DNA from 4 places in the Halalkalibacter flavus genome. Region 2 is predicted to be linked to each of the others. Evidence: riboswitches for the same ligand, from Rfam matches in the RefSeq annotation. Region 2 holds a riboswitch; each other region holds the start of a gene.

Region 1 (3,145 bases), on a different contig from region 2:
GACTGCTTATAAAAAGCTAAAATCAGAACGCCCCGAATTGCGCTGAGTGAATCGTTTCTAAACGTCTACGTGTTGAAACATCCCCATAGATTGGATACGTTTCAAAAGGTGTGACGTCTGTACTATTGATAATCCACCCTTCACCTTCATGGTGAGAGAATGTGTCAATTACAGCTATCTGATTTTTCTTCACCCAATGAAGTGCAATTTCTCTTTCAGCATGAGTTAGGAAAACAAATGCATGTGTAAATGATTCTTTTCGTTGTTCCGCCTTCATTCCTAAACTTCTTTGTGAATGTCTAGTACGCTCATGAAAAAGGAAATCTTCAACCATACTATTTGCCGTAGCCTCTTTCCCAGCACCTGGTCCAATAAAAAGAAGTTGATTAATAGAATCACCTTCAATTGATATTCCATTTGTCACTCCTCTAACACTTGCTAACGGTTCGTTTTGTGTTAAAAAGGCTGGAGTTACAGAACCATTCACTTTAGCTTCACCCTGCCAAGCCTCAGCAATTAACTTAATCTTAAATCCTAGACGCTCTCCTATTTCAACATGCCAATCCTTAATAGTCGATACACCTTTACGTGAAAATTCAATAGAAGAAGGCCAGCTTCCGAAACATAAGCGACTTAGTATTCTTATTTTGTACCAAGCATCAAAGCCTTCTAGATCGTCAGTTGGGTCTGCCTCAGCATAACCTAGTTCTTGTGCCTCTAATAAAACATCAGCAAATCCTCGATGGCTTTCAATCATTTCTGTTAACATATAATTTGTTGTTCCATTTAAAATTCCTGAAATTCTCGATATTGGTGTAGTTGTGAGTGTTCCCTTTAACGCGTTAATAATCGGAATTCCACCTGCAACTGCTGCCTCATAGCCATAATAAGTCGAGTGTTGTTCTGCTAATCTCTCAAGTAATTGTCCCTTCTCTGCGACAAGTTTTTTGTTAGCAGTGATAACTGGAACACCTTTTTCTAACCATTTTGATGTATATGAAAGTGCAGGTTCAATTCCTCCAATGGCTTCAAAAATGATATTAAAGTCAGTTGAATTACAAAATTCTTCCCAACTAGTTGTAACAAACGCTTCAATATCAGTGGCGCGTTGTTTTTGACGACTTTTCACAAGAATTGCAGAAATGTGTATTTCCTCTCCTAACAGCTGTTCTAGTTGCTCCTTTGTATTAGTTAAGCGTTCATATACACCGCTGCCAACTGTTCCAAATCCTATTAAACCAATTTGTAGCATATTCATACCCTCCTCTTAAATAAAAAAACCTCTCCAGATAAGGAAAGGTTTTTTTGCCTTCACTTATCTATCAGAATGAAACACATTCTGCTGAAAGTAGCACCTTTTTTTGCATGGCTTGCAAAACGGTTGCCGGGCTTCATAGGGTCAGTCCCTCCACCACTCTGGATAAGTTTGAATTATCAAACGTTCGTATTCAGTTAACGTGATTATACGTCAGCTTCATATTACTGTCAAATATGATTAAACATTCACCTTTTCAGATTTTCTCCCAATTATTGACAAATTCAAGTCAATTAACTGTTCAACACTTACTTCACCAGGTGCATTCGTTAATAAATCACTTGCACTTGCCGTTTTCGGGAAGGCAATAGTATCACGTAAGTTCGTTCGACCTGCTAGTAACATAATTAGACGATCTAACCCTAAAGCTATCCCACCATGTGGAGGAGTACCGAATTCAAATGCTTCCAACAAGAAGCCAAATTGTTCACGAGCTTCCTCTTCAGAAAATCCTAGTGCTTTAAACATTTGTTCTTGAATATCACTTTGGTAAATACGTTGCGAACCACCACCGAGCTCATATCCATTTAATACAAGATCATAAGCATTGGCACGTACACTAGCAGGATCAGTTGCTAGTAAAGCAAGATCTTCTTCTACTGGACTTGTGAACGGATGATGCAGGGCAACATAACGTTTTGCTTCCTCATCGTATTCAACAAGTGGAAAATCAACTACCCAAAGGAAATTAAATTGACTTTGATCAATTAAGTCAAACTGTTTTCCAAATTTCAAACGGAGTGCACCAAGGCTATCAAATACAACCTGTTTCTTATCTGCACCAAAGAATAATAAGTCGCCAACTTCAGCGCCAAGAGCTTCTTGTAATGAAGTAGAAACCTCTCCAGTGAAGAACTTAGCAATAGGTCCTTTAAGTCCTTCTTCTTCTACCTTAAGCCATGCTAAGCCTTTTGCTCCGTATTGTTTTACATAATCAGTAAGGGCATCGATTTCTTTACGAGAAAGCTTATTTGCTCCCCCTTTTAAGTTCAACCCTTTAACTGTCCCTCCACTAGCAAGAGCACTCTGGAATACTTTGAACTCTGAATCTTTCACAATCTCTGATAGTTCAATTAGTTCCATTCCAAAACGCAGGTCTGGCTTATCTGAACCAAAACGGTTCATAGCTTCATCATATGTCAAACGTGGAAACGGCAATGATACGTCAACGCCTTTGATTTCTTTCAAAATCTTTGCCATCATTTTTTCCATCATAGCAATTAAATCTTCTTTGTCCATAAACGATGTTTCAATATCGACTTGAGTGAACTCTGGTTGGCGATCAGCACGCAAGTCTTCATCACGGAAACAACGTACAATTTGATAATAACGTTCAAAGCCAGATACCATTAACAGTTGTTTAAAAAGTTGCGGTGATTGTGGTAGAGCATAGAACTCACCATGATGAACACGGCTTGGAACTAGATAATCACGAGCCCCTTCTGGTGTACTTTTTGTTAGCATTGGTGTCTCAATCTCCATGAATGTTTCCGTATCAAGGAAGTCACGAATTAACTTTGTCGTACGATGACGTAATTTAAACGTCTCTTGCATATCTGGACGACGAAGGTCTAAATAACGATACTTTAGACGAACGTCTTCTGAAGCGTCTGTATCAGCTTCAATTTGAAACGGTAGTGGCTTTGATGTATTTAAGATACTCATTTTTTCAACATGAACTTCAATTGAACCTGTAGCGATTTTCTCATTAACTGTTTTAGGGTCCCTTGCAACAACGTTCCCACAAACCTCAATGACATATTCATTTCTTACTCGTTCGGCTATAGTTAAAGCTTCTTGATTCACCTCAGGATTAAATACAACTTGAAC
Region 2 (3,145 bases):
AACCTTTTTGCTAAATCAACCATTAAACTAGGTGTCATGTGAGGAGAAGGTAGATTTAAGTAATCATCCACAATCACGGAGGCAATGGTTGATAGCGATTCAATAGTGGAATATAATGGGTTTATTAAGTTTGGTTGAACGGCACCATGTTCATTTTCTTGCATGGCAATGGTGCCACCAGTATGTAAAACAAGAATTTTCTTCAAAAAGGTCACCCCAATATCGCAATGTTTTGCATAATTATATTATTTTATCATATAAGTTTTCGTTTGAGTAATGAATTGTAACGCAAGGGGAAAGGATTGGCGAATTGTTTGCACTTATTACAGCAGCAATAGCTCCAGGAATGGCATTATTATCATATTTTTATTTGCGAAATCATTATAGTTCAAATACGGTTTCGCTTGTTTTTCGAACGTTTTTAATTGGAGTGTTACTTGTATTTCCTGTTATGGTTTTACAATATGCATTCACGACGGAAGGGTATTTTACCCATCCATTTACAAGAGCCTTCTTTTTGTATGGGTTCGTGGAAGAATTCTTCAAATGGTTTTTACTTTGGGTTTTTGTGTATCAACATGCGACCTTTGCGAGACGCTATGATGGAATCGTCTATGGCGCCTCTCTCTCATTAGGATTTGCAACATTAGAAAATGTTTTTTATTTAATAGCTAACGGCTTAGAAACAGCCTTTATCCGAGCTTTATTGCCCGTGTCTAGTCACGCTTTGTACGGTGTTATCATGGGGTATTATCTTGGAAGAGCAAAAGTAGAAGAAGATAAAAGGGTGAAACATTTGACGTTTTCGTTAAGTTTGCCTATTATTTTACACGGCGTCTATGATTTTATATTGCTTTTTTTCGGCATGTATTTCTTAGTTGCATTAATTCCGTTTATGTTTTTTCTGTGGTGGGTAGCGTTAAAAAAGGTGAAACGAGCTAACCAATTAGACGTATAAGATCGTTGAATTTAATAAGTAAAGGGTGATCAATATGGCTGAAGGACGTTATCGTGTTGTGATTCGTTGTCCAGTTTGTAGTGAAAAATATATTCTACGTGGGAGTAGAAATGAAAAAGGTGAATATGAAACAGGCTTCAAGCGTTGTGTCTGTGGAAATGAAGAAAACTTAAATATTGATGCTTCCTTAGAATAAAAAAATTAATACTTAATATGTAGCGATCGTTGCTGTTGTGCTTTTTTCTAATAATTTAATCTACTTGCAGGGAAAATTTCTCTTGCAAAAGTTCGAAATTTGTTGTAATTTTGATTAAATGAAAAATATGAATAATTGATTTTCTTATCAAGAGAGACGGAGGGACTGGCCCAAAGATGTCTCAGCAACCAGCCGATTTCGGTCAGGTGCTAAATCCATCAAGTCGACGGCTTGAAAGATAAGGAGAGGCGATTGATAACACAACCACCTTCTTCTTATTTAAAATAGAAGGTGGTTTTTAATATTTATTGAATGAAAAAAATTGTGGAGGGCTTATAAATGAACCGTGAGAAACTTGAGACAATATTAGTACAAATTGGAAATCGTTCCGATAATCCAACAGGGACCATTAATACACCTGTGTATTTTTCAACTGCTTACAGGCACACCGGAATTGGGGAGTCGACAGGATATGATTACGCAAGGACAGGCAATCCAACTAGAGAGGTCGTAGAAAAAGCGATAGCGGAGTTAGAAGAGGGGGACCGAGGTTTTGCTTGCAGCTCGGGAATGGCAGCCATTCAAACGGTTCTGTCTCTTTTTGAACAAGGAGATGAAATTTTAGCATCACAAGACTTGTATGGAGGAACCTATCGTTTATTTGAACAAGGATGGAATCGTTGGGGCTTAACTTTCTCTTTTGCCGACCCTCGTAACCTTGAACAGTTTGAAAGCTGTATTACAGATAAAACAAAGGCATTATTTATAGAAACACCGACGAACCCATTAATGCAAGAAGCATCGGTAGTTGATCTAGCTAAAATAGCCAAAAAATACGGAATTTTATTAATTGTTGATAATACGTTTTATACCCCGCTTCTGCAACAACCGCTAGTGGACGGTGCAGATATTGTTATACATAGCGCGTCTAAATATTTAGGTGGCCACAATGATGTTATCGCTGGGTTAATTGCTGCAAAAGGAGAAGAGCTTTGTGAGCGAATTGGTTATTACCATAACGGGATTGGAGCAATCTTGTCAGCTTTCGATTCATATCAATTAATTAGAGGGATGAAAACTCTAGCCCTTCGAATGGATAAACATCAAGAAAATGCGAAAGCCATCGTAAAATATTTAGAGGCGCAAGAAGGTGTAATAGACGTCCTATATCCTGGAAAAGGTGGAATGATATCTTTTCGTATATTAAAAGAAGACTGGGTTAACCCATTTTTACAGCAGTTGAAACTCGTCTCGTTTGCAGAGAGTTTAGGTGGGGTTGAGAGTTTGATGACGTATCCTGCTACGCAAACGCATATGGACATTCCTGAAGATATTCGGATAGCAAATGGTGTTTGCAATCGCTTGTTACGTTTTTCTGTTGGTATTGAGCGAGCTGAGGATTTAATTGCTGATCTTGATCAAGCATTCCGTCACGTGAAAGAGAGGGAGAATGAATGAGTTTTCTAGAACAACTAGCATCAAAAGTCTTAATAGGAGATGGAGCAATGGGAACGTTGCTATACGAGCAAGGCGTCGACCAATGTTTTGAAGAAGTGAACGTAAAAAATCCAGAGATCATTCTAAATGCACATAAGAGATACGTCTTGGCTGGAGCTGATGTAATTCAGTCTAATACGTACGCTGCGAACAAACTGAAACTAGAAAAATATGGGCTAGAAAAAGAGGTTCGCTCTATCAATCGTTCAGGTGTTCGTCTTGCGAAAGAAGCTTCTAGTGAAAATACATTTGTTCTAGGAACTGTTGGGGGGATTAGACGGTTTCAATTAGAAGAATGGAACCTTGACGAGATAGAGGAAGCCTTCAAAGAGCAATTAAATGAACTATTAACAGAAGGCGTTGACGGCCTTTTATTAGAAACGTTTTACGATTTGGAAGAAGCAAAGATGGCTGCAAACCTTGCACGAAAATTAACAGATTCGCCTATAGTGGTAAATCTGTCACTCGGAGAAGTAGGTGTGATGAATGGCGGG
Region 3 (3,145 bases), on a different contig from region 2:
TCATCAAGTCATGCTACATAGTTGCACAATACGTAAAAATGCGTTAATTGGCATGGGCTCCATTGTATTAGATGGTGCTGAGATTGGTGAAGGTGCCTTTATCGGTGCTGGAAGCCTCGTCCCTCCTGGAAAGAAAATCCCAGCTAATTGTCTGGCATTTGGCAGACCCGCGAAAGTCATTCGTAATCTAACTGAAGAAGATACGGTTGATATGACTCGTATCCGTCGTGAATATGTAGAAAAAGGGCAGCATTATAAACAAGTTATTCAAAAAGATAAAAACAAATAACAGGATTTTCTTTTTTAATGAATAATATTGATTATTATTATCAATAATAAAGAAAGAAAAGAGCGATGGCCATCGCTCTTTTCAAGCCAAAATTAATGTTGTGGTTCAAACGTTTTACAATCTGTTTCTTCTTGCTTCTCTGCTTCTTTTCCTGTATGACTTACTACATAAATTCTGTCAGCCTCACACTGGTTTCCATGAGCCCAGTATACACAGTTGTTTACTTCACATAAAACATCTTGTGCCATTTCACTCACCCCCTCCTTAGTTTCATTTTGACCAATAAAGCTGGGAACCATACGGATAGGCTTAATAATTATTGGATTTGTATTGGGAGCAAAAGGGGGTCCTTTTCGAAATAAAGGATGCTTCCCTTGTTTTCAACAACGTTTCGGTCTTCTTCTCTCTTATGAAGGACTTTTCCCTCCTATCTCACATGCACTTCGGTCCTCACACTTCACCTCCTATCCTTATAAATCAGCAATAAAAAATGCACACGATTCTTCTAGAAAAATCGTGTGCATTAGTACGTCTCTATTTAATTTTTTTATAGTCCAGCTTGCTCCTTTAAAGCAGCCGCTTTATTCGTTTGTTCCCATGGTAATTCGACATCTGTACGCCCAAAGTGTCCGTATGCTGCTGTTTGCTTGTAAATTGGACGACGTAAGTCAAGCATTTTAATAATACCTGCAGGACGTAGGTCAAAGTTTTCACGCACAAGCGCTACTAGTGACTCTTCAGATACTTTTCCAGTACCAAATGTATCAATAGAGATCGAGACAGGTTGTGCAACACCAATGGCATAAGCTAACTGGACTTCACATTTATCAGCAAGGCCAGCAGCAACAATATTTTTCGCTACGTAACGAGCTGCATATGCTCCTGAGCGATCAACTTTTGTCGCATCTTTACCAGAGAATGCCCCACCACCATGACGTGCATATCCACCGTATGTATCAACGATGATCTTACGCCCAGTTAAACCAGCATCTCCTTGAGGTCCCCCAATAACGAAACGGCCTGTTGGGTTAATGAAGTATTTCGTTTTCTCATCAATTAATTCTTGTGGGACAACTGGGTTAATGACATATTCTTTTAAATTACGTTGAATTTGCTCTAGAGTTACTTCTGGATGATGTTGAGTTGAAATAACGATCGTATCAATACGAACAGGTTTTCCATCCTCATCATACTCTACAGTTACTTGTGTTTTCCCATCCGGACGAAGATAAGGAAGAATCTCCTCTTTCCGTACCTCAGTTAAGCGTCTAGCAATTTTATGACTTAGTGAAATTGGAAGAGGCATTAACTCTTTTGTCTCGTTGTTAGCATAACCAAACATAAGTCCTTGGTCACCAGCACCAATTGCTTCAATTTCTTCATCCGTCATTTGACCTTCACGAGCTTCTAGTGCCTTGTCAACACCTTGAGCAATATCTGCTGACTGCTCATCAATTGATGTAAGGACTGCACACGTTTCATAGTCAAAACCATATTTTGCACGAGTATAACCAATTCCTTTAATTGTTTCACGAACGATCTTTGGAATGTCAACATACGTACTTGTCGTAATCTCTCCCGCAACTAATACTAAGCCCGTTGTAACAGATGTTTCGCATGCTACACGAGCATTCGGGTCATTGGTTAAAATCGCATCAAGAATTGCGTCTGAAATTTGATCACATATTTTATCAGGATGCCCTTCTGTTACTGATTCCGACGTAAACAAACGTCTGCTTTTCAATTCTGTCATTATCAAATTCCTCCTTTAAACACTGCTACTACGCCATTAGCTTGTGTTTTTCTTTGAGACGGCACTCATGCCCCACCGAATGGGAAATACCTACCTGTCAGACCGTATAAACGATAAAAACCCTTCTCCTATAGAGGAAAAGGGTTGAATGTTTACCTTTAGCCTCTTATCGTCCAAGGCATAGCCTTGCAGGTTAGCACCTTTTCACTCATGGCTTTAAAGTGTTGGTTGCTGGGCTTCTTCGGGCCTGTCCCTCCGCCTACTCAGGATAAGAGTATCCGTTCGACGCATATCATATCGCACATGTTGTTTAGTGTCAACATATCCGACTCCTATCAAAGATATAATCAATTTTTCATTCAGATTTATTCTTATTGTGCACGATTCATTTAAAACTATGCTAATAACGACATAAGATTTACTAGCAGTCAAAGAGGCACTGATAGATGAAACCAACATCTTTTCAGTGCCTTTAAGCAAACCTCACCTTTTTATTTTTAGTATGGTGTATCATCTCGCCTCTCTTGATGGCTTGCGTTTTGTCTTTCCCTTTGTTGTTGCTTTTGCTCCCTTTCCTTCTCCAATTCTTGTTCTTTTCGAAGTTCTTCTCGAAGTTGCATTTTCATTAATTCATTTGCATTATCCCGAGGTTTCACTTGGCTATAAACCCCACTAGCTGTTAAACCGATAATCAGTGCCATCAGTACTTGTTCTCCCCACTCCCTAGGGATAAACCAAAGTATACCAGCTATTCCGATCGCTAATAGAGCACGATATTGCTTTTCAATACCAAAGGCATTTCCTATTACCGTTACAAGCGCCGCTACTACGGCTGAAACAGTAGCCAGATCCAACATGGAAACTTGCTGCAAATAGAACGCCTCCTTCATTTCTCTTTATCAACATTCTATGCATGAAGCAAAAATTTAGGAACAATTGAAGCATTTTGTTCAAATGCTGACCATAGAAGCAAAAAAAACTCCTACGAAAACACATTTTCTATTAAATATATCACAAATGAAAAAACGAATTAATAGTATAGACTATTAGACTTAATATGTTATACTAATTAACAAGATTTAGTATTTTATGCTAATAATCAA
Region 4 (3,145 bases), on a different contig from region 2:
GAAACAGTTGCTAACACAATCAATGCAACTATTTATGATCGCCTTGTTTACATGGATCAAAATTCAGAAATTCAACCAGGGTTAGCTGAATCGCTCGAACAAATTGAAGATACGGTTTGGGAGGCGAAAATCCGTGAAGGTGTTACGTTTCATGACGGAACGGAACTAAATGCGGAAGCTGTTAAGTTAAGCCTTGACCGTGTGCGTGATCCAGAAGTTGCAGCGCCTGTTGCATTTTTATTTGGAATGGTAACGGATGTACGTGTAGTTGATGAATTCACTGTACATATTGAGACGGAATTTCCATTTGCTCCACTTCCAGCTCATTTAGCTCATACTGCTGGTAGTATTATTAGTCCGCAATTAATTGAGCAATCATATGAAGACCTTGCAAATGGAGAAAATCCATTTGCTGCAGCAAATGAACAACCATCAGGTACAGGTTATTTCAAATTTGAGAGCCAACAGCCTGGAAACTCAGTAACTCTTTCTAAAAACGAAGATTACTGGCATGAAGAACAAGCGAAAGTGGACACAGTGACTTTCAAGGTTATTCCTGAAAGCTTAACGCGTATTGCTGAGCTAGAAACAGGGGAAATTGATATTAATTTTACTGTTTCTCCTAGTGATGTTTCGCGTGTCGAGAGCAATCCTGATACTATTGTTGAACAAGTTAATAGCACGAGAATGGTTTACCTTGGTTTCAATACTGAAGTAGAACCGTTAAACGATGTAAACGTTCGTCGTGCGCTACACATGGCTGTAGATAAAAATGCCTTAGTTGAAGGAATTTTAGATGGTGTTGGAATTCCAGCAGATACTCCAATTGCTCCAGGTGTATACGGTTATAGTGAAGGTGTCGATACTATTGAGTATGATATTGAACAAGCAAAAGAACTTCTTGCAGAAGCTGGATATCCTGATGGTTTTGATGTTACGTTGTTAACAGATGATGAGCGTGAGCGCCAAGACTTAGCTGTTGCACTTCAATCTCAACTAGCAGAAATCGGTGTAAATGTTAACATTGATACGTATGAGTTCGGAACCTATATAGAACGTGCGGGTTTAGGCCAAATGGAAATTTTCTTAGGAAGCTGGGGAACAGTGACTATAGATGCTGACTATGGTCTATACGCAGTATTCCATTCCAAAAATATTGGACCACCAGGAAATCGCTCTCGTATTGTAAACGAAGATTTGGATGAACTTCTTGATGCAGCTAGACAAGAAATAGATCCAGAAACTCGAATTGATTTATATGCACAAGTTCAAAACAAACTAGCTGAAGAATCTCCATATGCATATTTATACTTCCCTGATAACATCTCAGCAGTACGTTCCGATGTTGAAGGATTTTGGCAATATCCAAGTGGTTATTTCTTCTTACGTGATGTAACGTTAAATCGTTAATTATTGATAAAAGCTGTCTCTAGACAATGATCTTAAGAGACAGCTTTTTTTATTTATTTTATATTGGCATTGGTTCAGCAACAGTTGATAATATATTTATAATTTTAAAAAACGTATTGGTATTAAGGCCTCACCTAGGAGCATTTCTCAATCAGAGGTGAAATTTATAATACTTTTAAAAATATTACTTGAATTTTGTATTAGAGATTGATATTATTAGAAACAATAAAGTTGTTAGATATTTTAAAAAATAAATAGCGATAAACTTCTTATCCAGAGTGGTAGAGGGACAGGCCCTATGAAACCCGGCAACCTCATGTCAAATAAATGACTTGAACGGTGCTAATTCCTGCAAAGGTATAACCTTTGAAAGATGAGAGGAATGTATTTAAATAATACATACTAACCTCTCTATAAAATTATTAGAGAGGTTTTTTGATGGATAGAAGAATTATCGCTCAAAAGGAGCGAACATTAATGGAAAGAGCAGTGTTTGGAGCAAGTGAATTTTTCAGTCAAAAGGCTTTTATTACAGATTTTCGTGGTATTGAGTATATTCAAATTAAACAATTAAAAGAAAAGAATGTAGATATTGTAGAAATTTGGTTTGATCCTTGGAAAGTATCCTATAATGAATTATTAGATTTGTTTTTTGATTTGCATAACCCAACAATTAAAAATGGTCAGGAATGCAAGAATCAATCTTATATTTTCTTTACTAATTTTAGCCAATTAAAGATAGCCAAACAAAAGAAAAACCAGCTAATACAAGTTTTTAAAGATGAAATGATCACAGAAATCATTCCGGTGTTTGAACATAATGATACAGGGAAAGATATCAAGTTAATATCATAATAAGTCTCATTCTTAGTAAGGTTTTTACAAATGGTAATAGACGGCTGATGGAAAGCAACATAATCGTTTTAGCATGAAAAGTAAATAATATTTGAAATGGCTGGTTGTTAAGGGGAAGAATGAATCACTTCTTGCACGATCATAACTACCAGCCTTCAGGTGTAACTCGTTTGTACAGAGCCGAATACATGGTCGATTTTAAAAAATGTTTATAAAACAAATTTGTTTTCATACATTTATATATACGCACATAATAACTCTAACTGTCTTAAAAGCGAAGACAAGGGAGGAATAAAATGGCTAGAAGACCACCAGTGTTACAAAGAGGAGATACGATTGGATTAGTTACAGCTGGCAGCCCTCTTGATGCTAATATAATAAATACTAGAGCTCAAACAATTAGAGATATGGGTTTTAATATTGCTTTTGGCAGAAACGTTTATTCATTTGAGGGAATCGTAGCTTCATCGGCAGAAAAAAGAGCCGAAGATGTTATGGAGCATGTTCACTGATCCAAGTGTCAAGATGATACTAGCAACACGTGGAGGGACTGGGGTTCAGACCATTCTCCCGTATCTAGACTACGATGTAATAAGAGATAACCCTAAAATCATTTCTGGTTATAGTGACATTACCGTACTACTTAATATTTTGAATCAATTTAGTAACTTAATTACGTTTCACAGCCTAATGCTTGGTGATTTTAGAGCAGATACTCCATCTTATAATTACAATCAATTCTTTCAAGCTACTTCTACCGCAATTTCTCCTAGGTCTATCCAAAACCCACCGAATATACCACTGATGAGTTTAGTACAAGGTAATGTAACGGGCCCGATAGTAGGTGGAAATATGACTTCGCTTGTCAATACTCTGGGTA

What was found. Region 2 has a riboswitch for S-adenosylmethionine ahead of SAY88_RS05630 (methionine biosynthesis PLP-dependent protein). Riboswitches for the same ligand answer to the same signal wherever they lie in the genome.
Region 1: another riboswitch for S-adenosylmethionine. It lies ahead of SAY88_RS09270 (homoserine dehydrogenase); the one in region 2 lies ahead of SAY88_RS05630 (methionine biosynthesis PLP-dependent protein).
Region 3: another riboswitch for S-adenosylmethionine. It lies ahead of metK (methionine adenosyltransferase); the one in region 2 lies ahead of SAY88_RS05630 (methionine biosynthesis PLP-dependent protein).
Region 4: another riboswitch for S-adenosylmethionine. It lies ahead of SAY88_RS01480 (peptide-methionine (S)-S-oxide reductase); the one in region 2 lies ahead of SAY88_RS05630 (methionine biosynthesis PLP-dependent protein).

Annotation. Positions count from the first base shown of each region.
Region 1 is NZ_JAWRVK010000010.1:134,913-138,057, reverse strand. Features, by position in the region: gene SAY88_RS09275 (hypothetical protein) at 1-46, shown strand, start outside; gene SAY88_RS09270 (homoserine dehydrogenase) at 23-1,252, opposite strand; SAM riboswitch class I at 1,313-1,427, opposite strand; gene aspS (aspartate--tRNA ligase) at 1,496-3,145, opposite strand, start outside.
Region 2 is NZ_JAWRVK010000006.1:13,361-16,505, forward strand. Features, by position in the region: gene SAY88_RS05615 (asparaginase) at 1-206, opposite strand, end outside; gene prsW (glutamic-type intramembrane protease PrsW) at 311-958, shown strand; gene SAY88_RS05625 (hypothetical protein) at 993-1,154, shown strand; SAM riboswitch class I at 1,296-1,399, shown strand; gene SAY88_RS05630 (methionine biosynthesis PLP-dependent protein) at 1,494-2,612, shown strand; gene SAY88_RS05635 (bifunctional homocysteine S-methyltransferase/methylenetetrahydrofolate reductase) at 2,609-3,145, shown strand, end outside.
Region 3 is NZ_JAWRVK010000039.1:27,513-30,657, reverse strand. Features, by position in the region: gene SAY88_RS19775 (gamma carbonic anhydrase) at 1-289, shown strand, start outside; gene SAY88_RS19770 (DUF1540 domain-containing protein) at 382-537, opposite strand; gene metK (methionine adenosyltransferase) at 837-2,042, opposite strand; SAM riboswitch class I at 2,206-2,317, opposite strand; gene SAY88_RS19760 (hypothetical protein) at 2,540-2,914, opposite strand.
Region 4 is NZ_JAWRVK010000002.1:47,284-50,428, reverse strand. Features, by position in the region: gene SAY88_RS01485 (glutathione ABC transporter substrate-binding protein) at 1-1,410, shown strand, start outside; SAM riboswitch class I at 1,677-1,790, shown strand; gene SAY88_RS01480 (peptide-methionine (S)-S-oxide reductase) at 1,849-2,265, shown strand; partial or broken gene SAY88_RS01475 (S66 peptidase family protein) at 2,562-3,145, shown strand, end outside.